One region of the Actinoplanes sp. NPDC021490 genome, then DNA from elsewhere that is predicted to be linked to it. Evidence: riboswitches for the same ligand, from Rfam matches in the RefSeq annotation. Region 1 holds a riboswitch; each other region holds the start of a gene.
What was found. A riboswitch is a leader RNA that binds a small molecule or an ion and turns the genes downstream of it on or off. The one in region 1 is predicted to bind cyclic di-AMP.

Region 1 (4,934 bases):
CGGGCAAGAAGAGCGCTGCCGTACGCGAGGTGCACGCGGTCCAGGGCGTCAGCTTCGTCGCCTACAAGGGCGAGGCGATCGGCCTGATCGGCACCAACGGGTCGGGCAAGTCGACGCTGCTGCGGGCGATCGCCGGGCTGTTGCCGGTCGAGCGGGGCGGCGGCATCTACGCGGCCGGCCAGCCGTCGCTGCTGGGCGTGAACGCGGCCCTCATGAACGAGCTCTCCGGCGAGCGCAACGTCGAGCTCGGCTGCCTGGCCATGGGCATGTCCCCGGCCCAGGTCAAGGAGCAGGCGGCCGACATCATCGAGTTCTCCGGCATCAACGACCGGGGCGACTTCAGCTCGCTGCCGATGAAGACCTACTCGTCGGGCATGTCGGCCCGGCTGCGCTTCTCGATCGCCGCGGCCAAGAAGCACGACGTGCTGCTGATCGACGAGGCGCTGGCCACCGGTGACGCCAAGTTCCGCAAGCGCAGCGAGCAGCGGGTGCGTGACCTGCGCAAGGAGGCCGGCACGGTCTTCCTCGTCAGCCACAGCGAGCAGTCGATCCGCGACACCTGCGAGCGCAGCATCTGGCTGGAGTCCGGCGTGATCCGGGCCGACGGCCCGACCGAGGACGTGCTGAAGGAGTACGAGACCTACGTCAACAAGTAGGTCCCGTACCCCTTCGCGGGCTCAGCGCACCGAGAGGTGCACGTGGTTCGTGTGGTCGCTCGAGGGGTCGCCGTTACCCCTCGAGTACGCCTTCCAGCCGCTCGAAGGCAGCCAGATGCGCTTGAACCAGATGACGTAGAGCACGCCCAGCCGGTCCGAGTTGTTGATGAAGTAGTTGGCCAGCCGGGTGCCGTACGCCTTGTCACCACCCGACGCGACGCCGCCGAACCCCTTCTTCTCGGCCGCGAAGTCACAGGCCTGCCCCTTGGGATGCTCACCGCTGTTCTGCTCGCGGAAGCACGCCACATAGCGGGTGAAGCCGTCGGCCTTCGCCTGCTTGAGCGCGTGCAGGGTCCGCGGGGTGAGGCAGCCGCTGGTGGTGGGGTCCTTCTCGGTGCAGCCCTCGTCGGACAGGGAGCCGTCCTTGTTGCGCGGCGCCGGGCTGGCCTTGCTGCTGGATCCGCCGTCGGACGGCTCGTCGGCGTCCTCGCCTGTCCGGTCCGATCCGCCGGTGTTGGCGGCCTTGAGCGCGGTCTCGGCCTGCACCTTGCGCTTGGCCATCGTGTTGACGTGTTTCTGCTGGTTGCGCACCTCGGTGTCGATGGCCACCTTGGCGCGCTGCTGGGCGTCCCGGGTCGCCTTGAGGTCGGCGACGACCTGGTTCTCGCGCACCGCGACGGTCTCGAGCGTCTCGGCGCGGTCGAGGAAGCCGCCGGCCGAGCTCGCCGTGAGCAGCGCCGTCATCGGACCCATCCGGCCGGTCCGGTACGACTTCTGAATGATCTCGTCGATGGCGGCCTGCCGGGGCGCCAGGTCGGCGTCGAGCTCCTTGAGCTTCGCGGCCAGCTGGGCCTGCCGGGTCTTGGACCGGGCCAGGGCCTCCTTGGCTTCCACGAAGCCCTTGGAGGCGACCTCGAGTTGCTGGATCAGGGTCTTGGGGGCGCCCTCGCCGTCGTCGCCGGTGTCACCCGGCGCCGCAGCGGCCGGACCGGCCACCGCCAGGGTCAGCCCGGAAAGCGCGACGAGCAGGGCCAGAAGGGCCGCCGTTCGTCGCCGGACAGTCTTGTGCCGCACATCTGTTCCTTCCGTCGGCCGCCGACCGAGTTAGCTGACGGGTTCGGGACGGAAGTGATCCCTACCGCTTGCGCGGATGCACCCCACGAGATTGGTTCCCCGGTTCATCCGAAGACGATTAGGCGGCGGTCTCCAGGGGGGCGGAGACCGGTCCCGACCATACCGACTTCATCACGAGATCGACAGTTATCGCACGCGATGCAATTCATCGACGACGCGCTGTCACCGCAATAACAGAATGTGTTCGAGTGACTACGAAATTGCCCATTCTCTGGTCCTGAAGCAACGCGAACTCTCGGGTAAACTGGCCGCCGGTTCTGCCGCCGTGGCGCCGCCCCCGAGGCGCCGGCAGACCACCGCCCAATCGCCGCGAGGCGAGCCGGGGAACCAGGTCAGTGGGGTGCATCCGCGCAAGCGGTAGGGATCGCTTCCGTCCCGAACCCGTCAGCTAACCCGGTCGGCGGTTTACCGGAAGGAACTGCATTGACCGTACGACCCCGCCGGTGGCTGATGCTTGCCCTGGCGCCGATCGTGGCCCTCTCCTTTCTCGCCGTGCCCGCCTCCCCGGCGAGCGCCGAGCCGGGTGATGGCACCTCGGCTCCCAACGAGGGCGGTTCGAGCGACACAGTCGGCAAGAACGCCACTCTGGACGATGTGATCGAGTCCTCCAACCGGCGTTACGTCGCGGCCAAGGCCGCGGTAACGAAGTCCACCTCCGCTCAGAAGAAGCTGGCCGCGGAGATCAAGCTGGCCGAGGGCAAGCGCCTCTCCCTTCTTCCCGAGGTCAACGCGATCGCCGGGCAGCAGTACCGCACCGGCCACCTCGGGGCGGCCGGCTTCCTGCTCGGCAGCCAGAACTCGGACGACTTCCTGGCCAAGGCGGTCTCCCTCGAAGAGATCAACGCCATGCAGGACCGCAAGCTGTTCGAGCTCAACAAGGCCATCGCGGACGTCAACAGCAAGAAGGCCGCGCTCGACGCCGAGGTCAAGAAGCAGCAGACCAACCTCGTGGCGATGTCGAAGCAGAAGGACGCGGCCGACAAGGCGCTCGCTCTGGTCGGCGGCGACAGCCTGACGCACGGCCTGGTGCTCGCGAAGTCACCGGCCGCCGCGCCCGCGCCGCGCAATTCCGACGGCGGTTTCTCGCCCGAGAGCTGCAACGTCCAGGATGAGACCACCAGCGGCTGCGTCACCGCCCGTACGATGCACATGTACAAAGAGGTGAAGAAGGCCGGCTTCAACCGATTCGTGGGCTGCCATCGCAACGGTGGGCCGTTCGAGCACCCGAAGGGCCGAGCCTGCGACTGGTCGTTGCAGAAGCGCGGTTTCGCGCCCGCTCACAATGCCGATACCCGCACGTACGGCAACAACCTGATGGCGTTCCTGGTGCGTAATGCCGACAAACTCGGCATCTATTACGTCATCTGGTACAAGCAGATCTGGTTCCCGGCCAGCGGCTGGAAGTCGTACAGCGGGCCGAGCGACCACACCGACCACGTGCACGTGTCGATGCTCTGACCGGCCGACGAGAAAGGGCCCCGGGTGCGAACCCGGGGCCCTTTTCCGTGTCGTGGATCAGCTGGTCATGCGCCGCACCGGGGCGCGGCCGAGCGGCTGGCTCGGCGCCGGGCCGACCGGGTGGGCCGGCGGAATCGGCACGACCACCGGCTTGACCTGGGTAACCTCGACGTCCTTGCCGTGGTGCTGGAGCACCAGGCGGGCCGAGCCGCCGCCGTTGCGCAGCGAGTAGGTGACCTCGTCGGCGGTCACGTTGACGCGCAGCCGCAGACCCCGCCAGAGCAGCGAGAACTCCAGGCTGTTGATACGGCTGGGCAGGCGGGGCGAGAACGACAGCTGGCCGTTGAAGTCGCGCATGCCGCCCAGGCCGGCCACCAGCGACATCCAGGTGCCGGCCAGCGAGGCGATGTGCAGGCCGTCCCGCGAGTTCTGGTGCAGGTCGTGCAGGTCCATCAGGGCGGCCTCGCCCAGATAGTCGTGCGCCAGCTCCAGGTGCCCGGTCTCGGCCGCCATCACCGCCTGGACGCAGGCCGACAGCGACGAGTCGCGTACGGTCCGGGCGTCGTAGTAGGCGAAGTTGCGGGCCTTCTCCTCCGGGGTGAACGCGTCACCGCGGATGTACATCGCCATGACCAGGTCGGCCTGCTTGACCACCTGCTTGCGGTACAGGTCGAAATACGGGTAGTTGAGCAGCAGCGGATAAGCCTCGGGCGGAGTGTTCTCGAAGTCCCACTCCTGCAGCCGGGTGAAGCCCTCGGACTGCTGGTGAACACCCAGTTCGCGGTCGTACGGGATGTGCACCGAGGCCGCCGCGTCGCGCCAGCTCGCCGTCTCCTCGTCGTCCACGCCCAGCTTGCGGGCCAGGTCGGGGTGACGCTTGGCCGCGTCGGCCGCCGTCATCAGGTTCTGCTGAGCCAGCAGGTTGGTGTAGATGTTGTCGTCGACCACGGCCGTGTACTCGTCCGGGCCGGTGACGCCGTCGATGTGGAAGCGCCCGTGCCGGTCGTGGTGACCCAGCGAGCGCCACAGCCGCGCGGTCTCGACCAGCAGCTCGAGGCCCACCTCGCGCTCGAAGTCGTAGTCGCCGGTGGCCTGCACGTAGCGGCGGACGGCGTCGGCGATGTCGGCCCCGATGTGGAAGCCCGCGGTGCCGGCCGGCCAGTACGCCGAGCATTCCTGCCCGCGGATCGTGCGCCATGGGAAGGCCGCGCCCTGCAGACCGAGCGTCTGAGCGCGCTCCCGCGCCAGATCCAGCGTCGAGTGGCGCCAGCGCAGCACGTCGGCGGCCGCGGAGGGCTGCGTGTACGTCAGCGCGGGCAGCACGAAGGTCTCGGAGTCCCAGAACGTGTGGCCGTCGTAGCCGGGGCCGCTGAGGCCCTTGGAGCCGATCGGGCGCTGCTCGGCCCGGGCGCCCGCCTGGAGCGTGTGGAAGAGGCCGAAACGGACCGCCTGCTGCACCTCGGGGTCACCGTCGACGCGCACGTCGGAGTGGTCCCAGAAAGCGTCCAGATATTCGCGCTGAGCCTCGACCAGGCCCTCCCAGCCGTCGAGCCGGGCACTGGCCAGCGCGGCGCCGACCTGGTCACGCACGGCGGGCAGGGAGCGGTGGCTGGACCACCCGTACGCGGCCAGCTTGACCACGCGCAGCTTCTGGCCGGGCTCGAGCTTGCCGGCCACGGTCGTCCG
Region 2 (4,934 bases), on a different contig from region 1:
CACCGGCGGTGACGGTGGCCGGCTCGAACGAGACGGTCACACCGGCCGGGGCCGTGCCGGCGGTGAAGGTGATCGGCTCGGCCTCGCCGTTGACCAGCACGGTGGTCGCCGTGATGGTCTTGGACTCGCCGGGACCGACCGACGCGCTCGCGGCGGACAGGGCGAACGAGAAGTCGTTGCCGTCCGAGCACACCTCGTCGTTGCCGGCCACGTTGACCGAGGTCCACGCGGTCTGCACGGCCTTGTACTCGGTGCTGCAGGCGCCGTACAGGTCGGTGGCCGCCGCGAGCGAGTAGGCCCGTGCGGTGTTGGCCGGCGTCGACGTGTTGACGTAGCCGGTGTTCGAGACGAAGTACGCGTCGAGGGCCCGGAACCAGATCTTCGCGGCCTTCTCCCGGCCGATACCGGTGACCGACTCGGCGCTGCCACAGACCGGCGAGGTCCCGTACGCGGTCGCGCCCGAACCCTCGGCCAGGTTGAAGAAGAAGTGGTTGGCGACGCCGGAGGAGTAGTGCACGTCGACGCTGCGGGTGGAGGTCGACCAGCAGCCGTGCGAGCGCCCGTCGAGGGTCGGGTTGTACATGTAGCGCAGCGGCGACCCGTTGCCGTTGATGTCGATCTTCTCGCCGATGTCGTAGTCGCCGGCGTCCTCGGTGCTGCCCGCGTGGAACTCGACCATGCTGCCGAAGATGTCGCTCGTCGACTCGTTCAGGCCACCGGACTCACCCGAGTAGGTCAGCCCGCCCGGCACGACGTTCTCGGTGACGCCGTGCGACATCTCGTGCCCGGCCACGTCCAGCGCGACCAGCGGCTTGGCGTTGCCCGTGCCGTCGCCGTAGGTCATCTGGGCGCCGTCCCAGAAGGCGTTCACGTACGCGCTGCCGTAGTGCACACGCGAGGGGACACCGCGACCGTCGCCGAAGATGCCGTTGCGGCCGTGCACGTCCTTGAAGTAGTCGAATGTGACGGCCGCGCCGAAGTGGGCGTCCACGGCGGCCGACTGCCGGTCGGCGGGCGCGCCCGTGCCCCAGGTGTTGTCGGCGTCGGTGAACGTGGCACAGGCGCCCGACGTGCGGTTGCCCATGTCGCAGGTCAGACCGCCCCCGCGTACGGGATCGATCAGGTTGAACGACTCCCCCGCCGCGGTCGACTCGAGCGCCACCGGACCGGAGTAGATGCTGTTGCCGGTGCCCGCGACGTTCTCGATCTCGTCGTACGAGCCGGCGACCCGGCCGGTCAGCGCGTCCGAGATGACGTGGAAGCGCGACGGCGTCTGACCGTCGGGCTGCCAGCCGGTGATCACCGTTTCCCAGGACAGCTTGCCGAGGCCGCTGCTCGCGTCGACGAACAGCTCCGGCTTGGCGGTCCCGGTGATCGTGCCCTCGAACTCGGCCTTCGCCGCGGCGGCGGCCCGGTCGGCGGTGACCGACGGCTTGGTGCTCAGGCTGAGCGGCCGGGTCAGGCCGGCCGAGGCTCCGGCGAACTTCCCGGCCTTCGTACGGATGACCAGGTCGCCGCCGTAGACGCGGAGCCCGTCGTACGTGCGGGTGTAGCGGGTGATCCCGTTCCTGGTGCTGTAGACCGCGTAGCGGTCCTTGTCCGACTTCTTGATCGACGGTCCGGCCTGGTCGAGCAACGACGAGCCGGGGGTGACCGGCGCGGCGGACGCGGTAGTGGCGGTGACCACCAGGCCCCCACTGGCCAGGGCGATGGCGCCGGCCAGCGCGACAGCAAATCTCACGTTTGTTCCTCCCCACGAGCATAGACATCCACGTATGTCTATGTGAGAGATCCTCACAGTTCGTGGGCTCCAGCGGGGAAGAACCGCTTGTAAAGTTTAAGTTTCCATTTAATTCTGTCGATGTACAGCCGATCGGCCCGGGAAAGATAACGTGTGCCCGGCCCGCGACCGGGCCGGGCACACGGCCGATCAGAGGGCGAGCCGCTGACCGGGGAAGATCCGGCTGGGGCTGTCCAGCGTCGACTTGTTGAGCTGGTAGAGGGCCTTCCAGCCACCCTTGACGTGCTTCTTGGCCGCGATGGAGGCCAGCGTGTCGCCGGACCGCACGACGTAGTACTTGCCGGTGGACTTGGCGGGCTTCTTCGCGGCGACCGGAGTGGCCTTCTTCACTCCCGCCTTCTTGCCGCAGGTCGGCCAGGCCCCGATGCCCTGACCCTTCAGCACCTTCTCCGCGACCTTGATCTGCTCGGCCTTGGTGGCCTTGTTCGCGGTCGAGGCATACTTCGTGCCCCCGTACGCCTTCCAGGTGCTGCGGCTGAACTGCAGGCCACCGTAGTAGCCGTTGCCGGTGTTGATGCTCCAGTTGCCGCCGGACTCGCACTTGGCGACGGCGTCCCAGTTGACGCTCGACGCCTGGGCCGGCGACGCGGGGCCGAGCAGGCCGAACGCTCCGGCGACACCGGCGACCGTCAGGCCGAACGCGACACGGGTCTTCTTTCCGAGCTGTGCCATGACAGAACTACCTCCACGCCTGCGAGGTGAGCTGTCGGGTTCGGGCTGGGCTGCCCGGCCGCGAGACGCGGCTTCACCCCGAGGCGCGCCGGCGTCTCAATGCAGCGGCGCGCCGAGGAACTAGTGGGTCCCCCGCTCCATGCCTGGGTTCGTTTCCTCGCGGGCGGCGGCAGGATTCGGCGTTCCGCCCGGGGTGCCGCGATTGCGGACCGGCCGACGGTAACCACGCCGGGACCCGTACGGCCAAACTTGAAGGCTCAATCGTGAGCTTGTTCTCATCGGCCGGGAACCCGCCGGACCGATTCCCAGTCTCAGTTGTGTGATCCGTCTCCTGACAACGTTTGTCCTGGTCTGCGGCGTGTTGGTGACCGCCGCGTGCGGTGGCGGCAAGCCACCGGGTGATGCCGCTCGCATTCAGGTCGAGCTGGCCGCGGCCGACGCGGGCCCGGTGGCGCGGGCGGTCGGCCGGTTCGGCTTCGACCTGTTCCGCGAGGTCGACCGGGCGGACCGGAACACGATCACCTCGCCGCTGTCGGTGGCCGTGCTGCTGGCCATGGTCTCGGCCGGCGCCGAGGGCGGCACGGCGGCCGAGATGGCCCGGGTGCTGGGCCTGCGCGAGGGTCAGGACGAACGGGTCGGGGCGCTGCTGCGGGAGCTGGCCGACACCGACGAGGTGACGCTGTCGGTGTCCGACGCGCTCTACAACAACGGCACCCTCGAGGACGACTATCTCGAGTTCGTACGGCGCAGTTTCGGCGGCACGGTGGAGGATGTCGACCTGGGTTCGCCCGAGGCGGCCCGCAAGATCGACGACTGGGTCGACGAGAACACCGGCGGCCGCATCAAGGGCATCGCCCGCGAGCTCGGACTGCCCAGTGCGCAGGCGGTGCTCGTCCTGCTCAATGCGGTGTATTTCCTCGGAAAATGGCAGAACGAGTTCGAGACCGCGCGCGGCGAGAGGTTCACGACGCCGGGCGGCCCGGTCACCGTGCCGATGATGCATCTCACCGGCCGTTCGCTGCTCTACGCCGAGCGCGACGGCTTCCGCATGCTGCGTCTCCCGTACGGCGAAAAGGGGCGCTACGGCATGGAAATCATCCTGTCCGAGGACGGCACGACGGCCGGCGCCGCCCAGTGGCAGGCCCTGAGCACCGGTCTCGTGTCCCGCAAGTTCGAAGACGTCGCCCTGCCCCGCTTCGAGCTGCGCTGGGAGGGCGACCTGAACGGGCCGCTGCGGAAACTGGGCATGGTCACGGCTTTCGACCCGGGCCGGGCGAACTTCCGTCCGATGTCACCCGACGGCCGATGGCTCGAGAAGGTCTACCACAAGACGTACGTGAAGGTGGACGAGAAGGGCACCGAGGCCGCCGCCGTCACGGGCGGGGTCATGACGACCTCGGCCACCGTGAACCCGTCCGTGTTCCGTGCCGACCGGCCGTTCCAGTTCACCATCTCGGACCGGCAGACCGGCACGATCCTCTTCCTCGGAGCCGTCCGCGACCCGCGCTAACGCACCACCGTCACCGGGCATTGCGCGTACGCGGCGACGTGCTGGCTGACCGAGCCGAGCACCAGCCCGGCGAAACCGCCGTGGCCGCGCTTGCCCACGACAAGCAGGTCCTTGCCGGCCGACTCTTCGATCAGCACCTTGGCCGGGCGCCCCTGCCGGACCTGGGCCTGCACGGGAACCGGCGGATCCTCCCCCAGCTCTTCTTTGATCACCTGGAGCAGCTCCTCGGTGGTGACCTGGCTCGGCTCGGCCACCGCGTGGTCGGAAACACTGGGCCCACCCACCGGTGGCAGCAGTGTGTGCTCCCACACGTTCAGCACGAGAAGATCGGCGCCGTGATCCGCCGCCTCGGCCGCGGCCCAGATCAGGGCCTTGCGGCTGCTCGGCGATCCATCGACGCCGACAACGATCGTCGTCCATGTGCTCATAGCTCATTACAGGCCCGCCGTCGCCCGCCCGGCAATGTCGAGGCCGGAAAACGGCAGCCAGACGCACGTATCGACGTCTCTGCTTGCGGGTGTCCCGCGACGGGTTTAGCGTCGAAACGGAGTGTGTGATCTAGATCACTCACAGCACCATCTTCGAGGTCGAAGGGGAGCTCGCCCATGACCACTACGACGTCGGACACCGTCTCGACGGGATCCGGGGCAGCCGATCGCAAACCGCTGATGAGCGGGCCCGCCCTGCTGATGATGAACCTCGGTTTCTTCGGGGTTCAGTTCAGCTTCGGGCTCACCCAGTCCGCGGTGAACCCGCTGTTCCTGCTGATCGGGGCCAATCCCGAACAGCTGCCGATCCTCAACCTGGCCGGTCCGGTCACCGGTCTGATCATCCAGCCCCTGATCGGGGCGATCAGCGACCGCACCTGGCATCCCCGGTTCGGCCGGCGGAGACCGTTCATCGTGACCGGCGCCATCCTGTGCGCGATCATCCTGTTCGCGTTCCCGTTCG
Region 3 (4,934 bases), on a different contig from region 1:
CGGCGACGACGAAGGCGACCTCCTGGCCCTGGAAGCGCACCTTGTCGGTGGCCAGCACGGCCTGCACGTCGTTGGAGAGCGTGGGCATCCAGGCCAGGCCCAGCCCCTTGAGAGTCTCGCCGGTGACCACGGCCTTGACGCCCGGCGCGGCCTCGGCGGCGCTGGTGTCGACGTTGACGATCCGGGCGTGCGCGAACGGCGAGCGCAGGATGGCCAGATGCAGCATGCCGGGCAGTTGCACGTCGTCGGTGAACCGGCCCCGGCCGCGGACCAGGCGCGGGTCCTCCTTGCGCAGCATCCGCCCGTACCCGACGGGCTTCTGGTCGTTGTCGTCGAACGTGGTCGTTCTGGGCTCTTCCACTGTCGTCATTTGTTCGCCGCCGCTTCGTGGACCGACGCCCAGCGCACCGAGCGGACGATCGTGGAGTAGCCCGTGCACCGGCAGATCTGACCGGAGATGGCCTCACGGATCTCGGCGTCGGTGGGGTCGGGATTCTTGTCGAGCAGCGCCCGGCAGGTCATCATCATGCCCGGCGTGCAGAACCCGCACTGCAGCCCGTGACACTGCATGAAGCCCTCTTGGATCGGGTCGAGCTCGGCCCCCTTCGCCAGGCCTTCCACCGTACGGACCTCGTGCCCGCCGGCCATCGCGGCCAGCACGGTGCACGACTTGACGGGCTCGCCGTCCAGCCACACCACGCAGGTGCCGCAGTTGCTGGTGTCGCAGCCCCAGTGCGTGCCGGTCAGGCTCAGCGTGTCGCGCAGGAAGTGCACGAGCAGCAGCCGGCCCTCGATCTCCCGGGTGACCTCGACGTCGTTGACGGTCATCGTGACCTGCATGGACTCAGCTCCTCGCCCGTTCGACAGCCTTGCGCAGCGTGCGGCGGGTGAGCTCGTCGGCGAGGTGGCGCTTGTAGTCCTCGCTGCCCCGCTGGTCGGTGGCCGGGTCGCAGCTGCCCGCGGCGATCGCACCGGCCCGCTCGTACATCTCCTCGTCCGGCGTGTTGCCCCGCAGCGCCCGCGAGATCTCCGGGATGCCGGTCGTGTTGGGCCCGACCGCGGCCAGACCCACCCGCGCGTCGGCGATCGTGCCGTCCGGGGCCAGCCACACCGCGGCGCCGGCCGACACCACGGCCCAGTCCCCGGCCCGGCGCTCGACCTTCTCGTACGCGCTGCCGCCACCCGTACGCACCGGGAAGCGCACCTCGACCAGCATCTCGTCGTCGCCGACGGCGGTCTCGTACGGCCCGAAGTGGAACTCCTCCATCGACACGACCCGCTCGGCGCCGCCCGGCCCGCGGATCACACAGCTGGCGTCGAGGGTCGTGCACACCGCGGACAGGTCCTCGGACGGATCGGCCTGGCACAGCGAGCCGCCGAGCGTGCCCCGGTTGCGCACCACGGGATCGGCGATCACGCGCTCGGCGTCCCGGAAGATCGGGAACGCGGCGGCCAGCTCGTCGGACTCGAGCAGCTCCCGATGCCGGGTCATGGCCCCGATGCGAACCTCACCGGCCTGCACCCGGATGTATCCCAGTTCGGCGTGCAGCGGGTTGATGTCGATCAGATATTCGAAGTTCGCCAGCCGCAGCTTCATCATCGGCAGCAGGCTGTGCCCGCCCGCCACCAGCCGTGCTGAGCTGCCCAGACGTTCCAGCAGTCCGATCGCCTGGTCCACACTGGTGGCACGCTCGTATTCGAACGGAGCCGGAACCTGCACGCCGCACCTCCCTCGATTGCCGAGCATCTTTCCTGAGCGGCGTCCAATGTCAACAGCTACCTAAGCGATGCCTTAGGTTGCTGCGCTCCGGGTTATTTGGTGAGGAGCCTCACCGGCCCGCGCGCCCGATATCGCGGTCATTCCGGGCTCTTCGTCCCCGATGTCCGGAGCGATTTGCGGTCTTTTGTTCGATTGGGGACGCACGAGGTTTCTGGGACGGCTGCGAAAGGGTGGCGGATCGCGGCAACCGGCCGATCGTCCTTCCGTGCGCCCCACATCGGGACACGCACCAGGCCGCCCCGGAACGCCGAGTCCCGCCCACCGGGGGTGGCCCGACCTGACATCGACGGAACTTCAGTGGGCGGGAGCGGGGGAACCAGAACGCCGGCCATCGCGCCGGCTCGGGGTGAAGTCGCGTACGCGGCGGGCCGCCTTCAGGCCTAATCCGACAGCTAACCTCGCAGGCGGTTGAAGGACCGAGGATCGTCTTGTTCCACCTCACGACGCCGCGCCGCCTGCTGCTCATGTTCGCGGCCGCGGTCATCGCCGCCACCCTGCTCGTCGCTCCCGCACCGGCCTCGGCGGCCCCGGTTGCCGCGGCCCCGGCCGCTGCGGCCGCCCTTCTTGCTCGCGGCCAGAAGATCGTCGCGGCGGCCCGGGCCCAACGGGGCAAGCCCTACCGGTACGGCTCCCGCGGGCCCGCCGCGTTCGACTGCTCCGGCCTGACCGGTTTCGCGTACGCGAAGGCCGACGTCAACCTGCCGCGCTCCGCCCAGGCGCAGTACAGCGCCGCCCGGAAGATCACCGGGGCCGCGACCCGCCCCGGCGACCTGGTCTTCTGGGTCTCGGGCGGCCGGGCCTACCACGTGGCCGTCTACGCGGGCGCCGGCCAGGTGTGGCACGCCCCCAAGCCGGGCGACCGGGTGAAGCTGGCCCGGATCTGGAACTGGAAGCAGGTGAGATTCGGCCGGATCGGGGGCTGAAATCGGGGTCCGGCCCCGCGGCCCTTCGAAAGTCCGTTGCGCGCTCGCGGGGCCGCTCCTAGCGTGCGCGGCTATGACCAGCCTTCCCGCCCCGCGGGCCATGCGCAGCATCGACGACGTCTACGGTGACGCGTTCGACGACCAGGAGATCGATGCGGCCCTGGACGAGAGCCTGTCGCCGCGGGGCCTGAACGAGCTGTTGTTCGACCTGGTCGCCGAGACCGGCCTCCCGCCGGGTTCGGCCGTGCTGGATGTCGGCGCCCGGGACGGACGTCACTGCTTCGAGTTGTCGCGTCGCTTCGGGTTCACGGTGCGGGGCGTCGAGCCGGTGCGCCGTCATCTGGACAACGCGGCCCGCGACCTCGCCGCGTTCGCCGTCGAGGAACCCGAAGGCGCCGCCCGGGTCCGCATCGACGAGGGCCGCGCCGAGAAACTGACCGATCCCACCGGCTCGGTCGACCTGATCTGGTGCAAGGACGTCCTCGTTCACGTCGAGGATCTGGAGACGGTGTTCGGCGAGTTCCGGCGGGTGCTCAAACCCGGCGCTCGTGCGGTGATCTTTCAGATGACCGCCACCGACTGGCTGACGCCGGCGGAGGCGGCGTTCCTGTGGCCGCCGGCGGGCATCCACGCCGCAAGCACCGATCCGCAGCGGTTCGAGGCCGCGATCACCGGGGCCGGGCTGAGCATCGTCCAGTGCATCGAGCTGCACGGTGAGACGCGCGAGCGCCTCGAGGAGGATGGCGTTGCCACCAGTTCCAAACAGCTGCTGCGGGTGTCGCGGATGCTGCGCAACCGTGCGGCGTACGAGGAGCGGTTCGGCACCATCGGCTACGAGTTCATGCTCACCGACTGCCTGTGGGGCGTGTACCAGATGATCGGCAAGCTGAACCCCCGGATCTACGTGCTGTCGGCGTGAGCTGAGCCGATCTTGGCGGGGCGGCCTGTGGACAACTCGGGATGGTGGACAGGCTCGGGGCTCATCCGTGCGGCGAGGCGGTCGATGGCCAGCAGCGCCGCACCCAGCACGGCGAAGATCACGCCCAGCTTCACGAACTGGCCGGCCACCCATCCGTACCCGTGCGAAGTGGGGTTGAGGAAGAAGTAGGGGTAGCGGTCGCTGACCGTGGGGAACAGGACCGCGCGGGCCACCGAGGTCGCGCCGTAGCCGAGCGGGAACAGGATCCACAGCGGGAGGTCGCGCCACGGGGAGACCCGGCGCGGGCCGAAGGCGATCCAGTCGGCCAGGACCAGCAGCGGCACGGCGTAGTGCACGAGGAAGAGGGACCAGTTGGTGACCTGCCGGGCGGGGTCGTCGGCGGCCAGGCCGGGCAGCGGGTTCTCGCCGTTCTGCAGCATGAAGTGCGAGATCAGGCCGGTGATGACGATCCACAGGGTGACCGCGCCGCGCAGGCGGGGTGCGGCCGGATCGGTGGTGCGGCGGCGCACCATCCAATAGAGGACCCCGCCGAAATAGCCCAGCGTGATCAGGTTGCTCTGGCACGTGTAGTACGCGATGCGGTGCTCGCCGATGAGCAGGCCGACCAGCCCGGAGACCACGATGAGCACGCGCAGCCAGAACTGCGGAGTAAGCCAGACCCTCATCGGGCCGACCGTAGTGCCGCCTTCTGCACCTTGCCCATCGCGTTGCGGGGAAGGCTGCCGACCAGGTGCACGACGCGGGGCCGCTTGTGCACGGACAGGCCGGTGGCGACGAAATCGATCAGCTCCCGCTCCGTCGTCCCGTCGGCCACCACGTACGCGGTGATCTGCTCGCCGAGATCCGGATGCGGGGTGCCGACGACGGCGGCCTCACGGACCGCGGGATGCATCAGCAACGCGTCCTCGACCTCGCCCGCGCCGACCCGGTAGCCCCCGGTCTTGATCAGGTCGGTCGAGGCCCGTCCGACGATCCGATGCCACCCGTCCTCGCCGATCATGGCCACGTCGCCGGTCTCGAACCAGCCGTCCACCTCCGGACGCCCGTGGTGCAGATAGCCGTCGAACAGCGTGGCCCCGCGAACCTGCAGGTGCCCGATCTCGGCGCCCGGCCGCAGGGGCTCGCCGGCGTCGTCGGTCAGCCGCGTCTCGACTCCGGGAACGGGCAGGCCGACATGCCCCGCGCGGCGCTCACCATCGGCGCGGGCGCTCACCGTGATCAACGTTTCGGTCATGCCGTACCGCTCCACCGGGGCCTGGCCGGTCAGCGCGCGTAGCTCGTCGAACACCGG

Region 2: another riboswitch for cyclic di-AMP. It lies ahead of ACZ3I4_RS22040 (transglycosylase family protein); the one in region 1 lies ahead of ACZ3I4_RS01090 (coiled-coil domain-containing protein).
Region 3: another riboswitch for cyclic di-AMP. It lies ahead of ACZ3I4_RS22245 (C40 family peptidase); the one in region 1 lies ahead of ACZ3I4_RS01090 (coiled-coil domain-containing protein).

The regions. Positions count from the first base shown of each region.
Region 1 covers NZ_JBVHFW010000001.1:229,651-234,584, reverse strand. Annotated here, with positions in the region: gene ACZ3I4_RS01095 (ABC transporter ATP-binding protein) at 1-656, shown strand, start outside; gene ACZ3I4_RS01090 (coiled-coil domain-containing protein) at 678-1,730, opposite strand; cyclic di-AMP (ydaO/yuaA leader) riboswitch at 1,734-1,865, opposite strand; cyclic di-AMP (ydaO/yuaA leader) riboswitch at 2,078-2,210, shown strand; gene ACZ3I4_RS01085 (coiled-coil domain-containing protein) at 2,214-3,248, shown strand; gene ACZ3I4_RS01080 (glycoside hydrolase family 65 protein) at 3,306-4,934, opposite strand, start outside.
Region 2 covers NZ_JBVHFW010000008.1:60,588-65,521, reverse strand. Annotated here, with positions in the region: gene ACZ3I4_RS22045 (M4 family metallopeptidase) at 1-1,741, opposite strand, end outside; gene ACZ3I4_RS22040 (transglycosylase family protein) at 1,931-2,473, opposite strand; cyclic di-AMP (ydaO/yuaA leader) riboswitch at 2,476-2,635, opposite strand; gene ACZ3I4_RS22035 (serpin family protein) at 2,793-3,983, shown strand; gene ACZ3I4_RS22030 (universal stress protein) at 3,980-4,411, opposite strand; gene ACZ3I4_RS22025 (MFS transporter) at 4,589-4,934, shown strand, end outside.
Region 3 covers NZ_JBVHFW010000008.1:112,989-117,922, reverse strand. Annotated here, with positions in the region: gene ACZ3I4_RS22260 (aerobic carbon-monoxide dehydrogenase large subunit) at 1-370, opposite strand, end outside; gene ACZ3I4_RS22255 ((2Fe-2S)-binding protein) at 367-840, opposite strand; gene ACZ3I4_RS22250 (FAD binding domain-containing protein) at 845-1,720, opposite strand; cyclic di-AMP (ydaO/yuaA leader) riboswitch at 2,055-2,203, shown strand; gene ACZ3I4_RS22245 (C40 family peptidase) at 2,209-2,703, shown strand; gene ACZ3I4_RS22240 (class I SAM-dependent methyltransferase) at 2,777-3,622, shown strand; gene ACZ3I4_RS22235 (Pr6Pr family membrane protein) at 3,604-4,308, opposite strand; gene ACZ3I4_RS22230 (AMP-binding protein) at 4,305-4,934, opposite strand, start outside.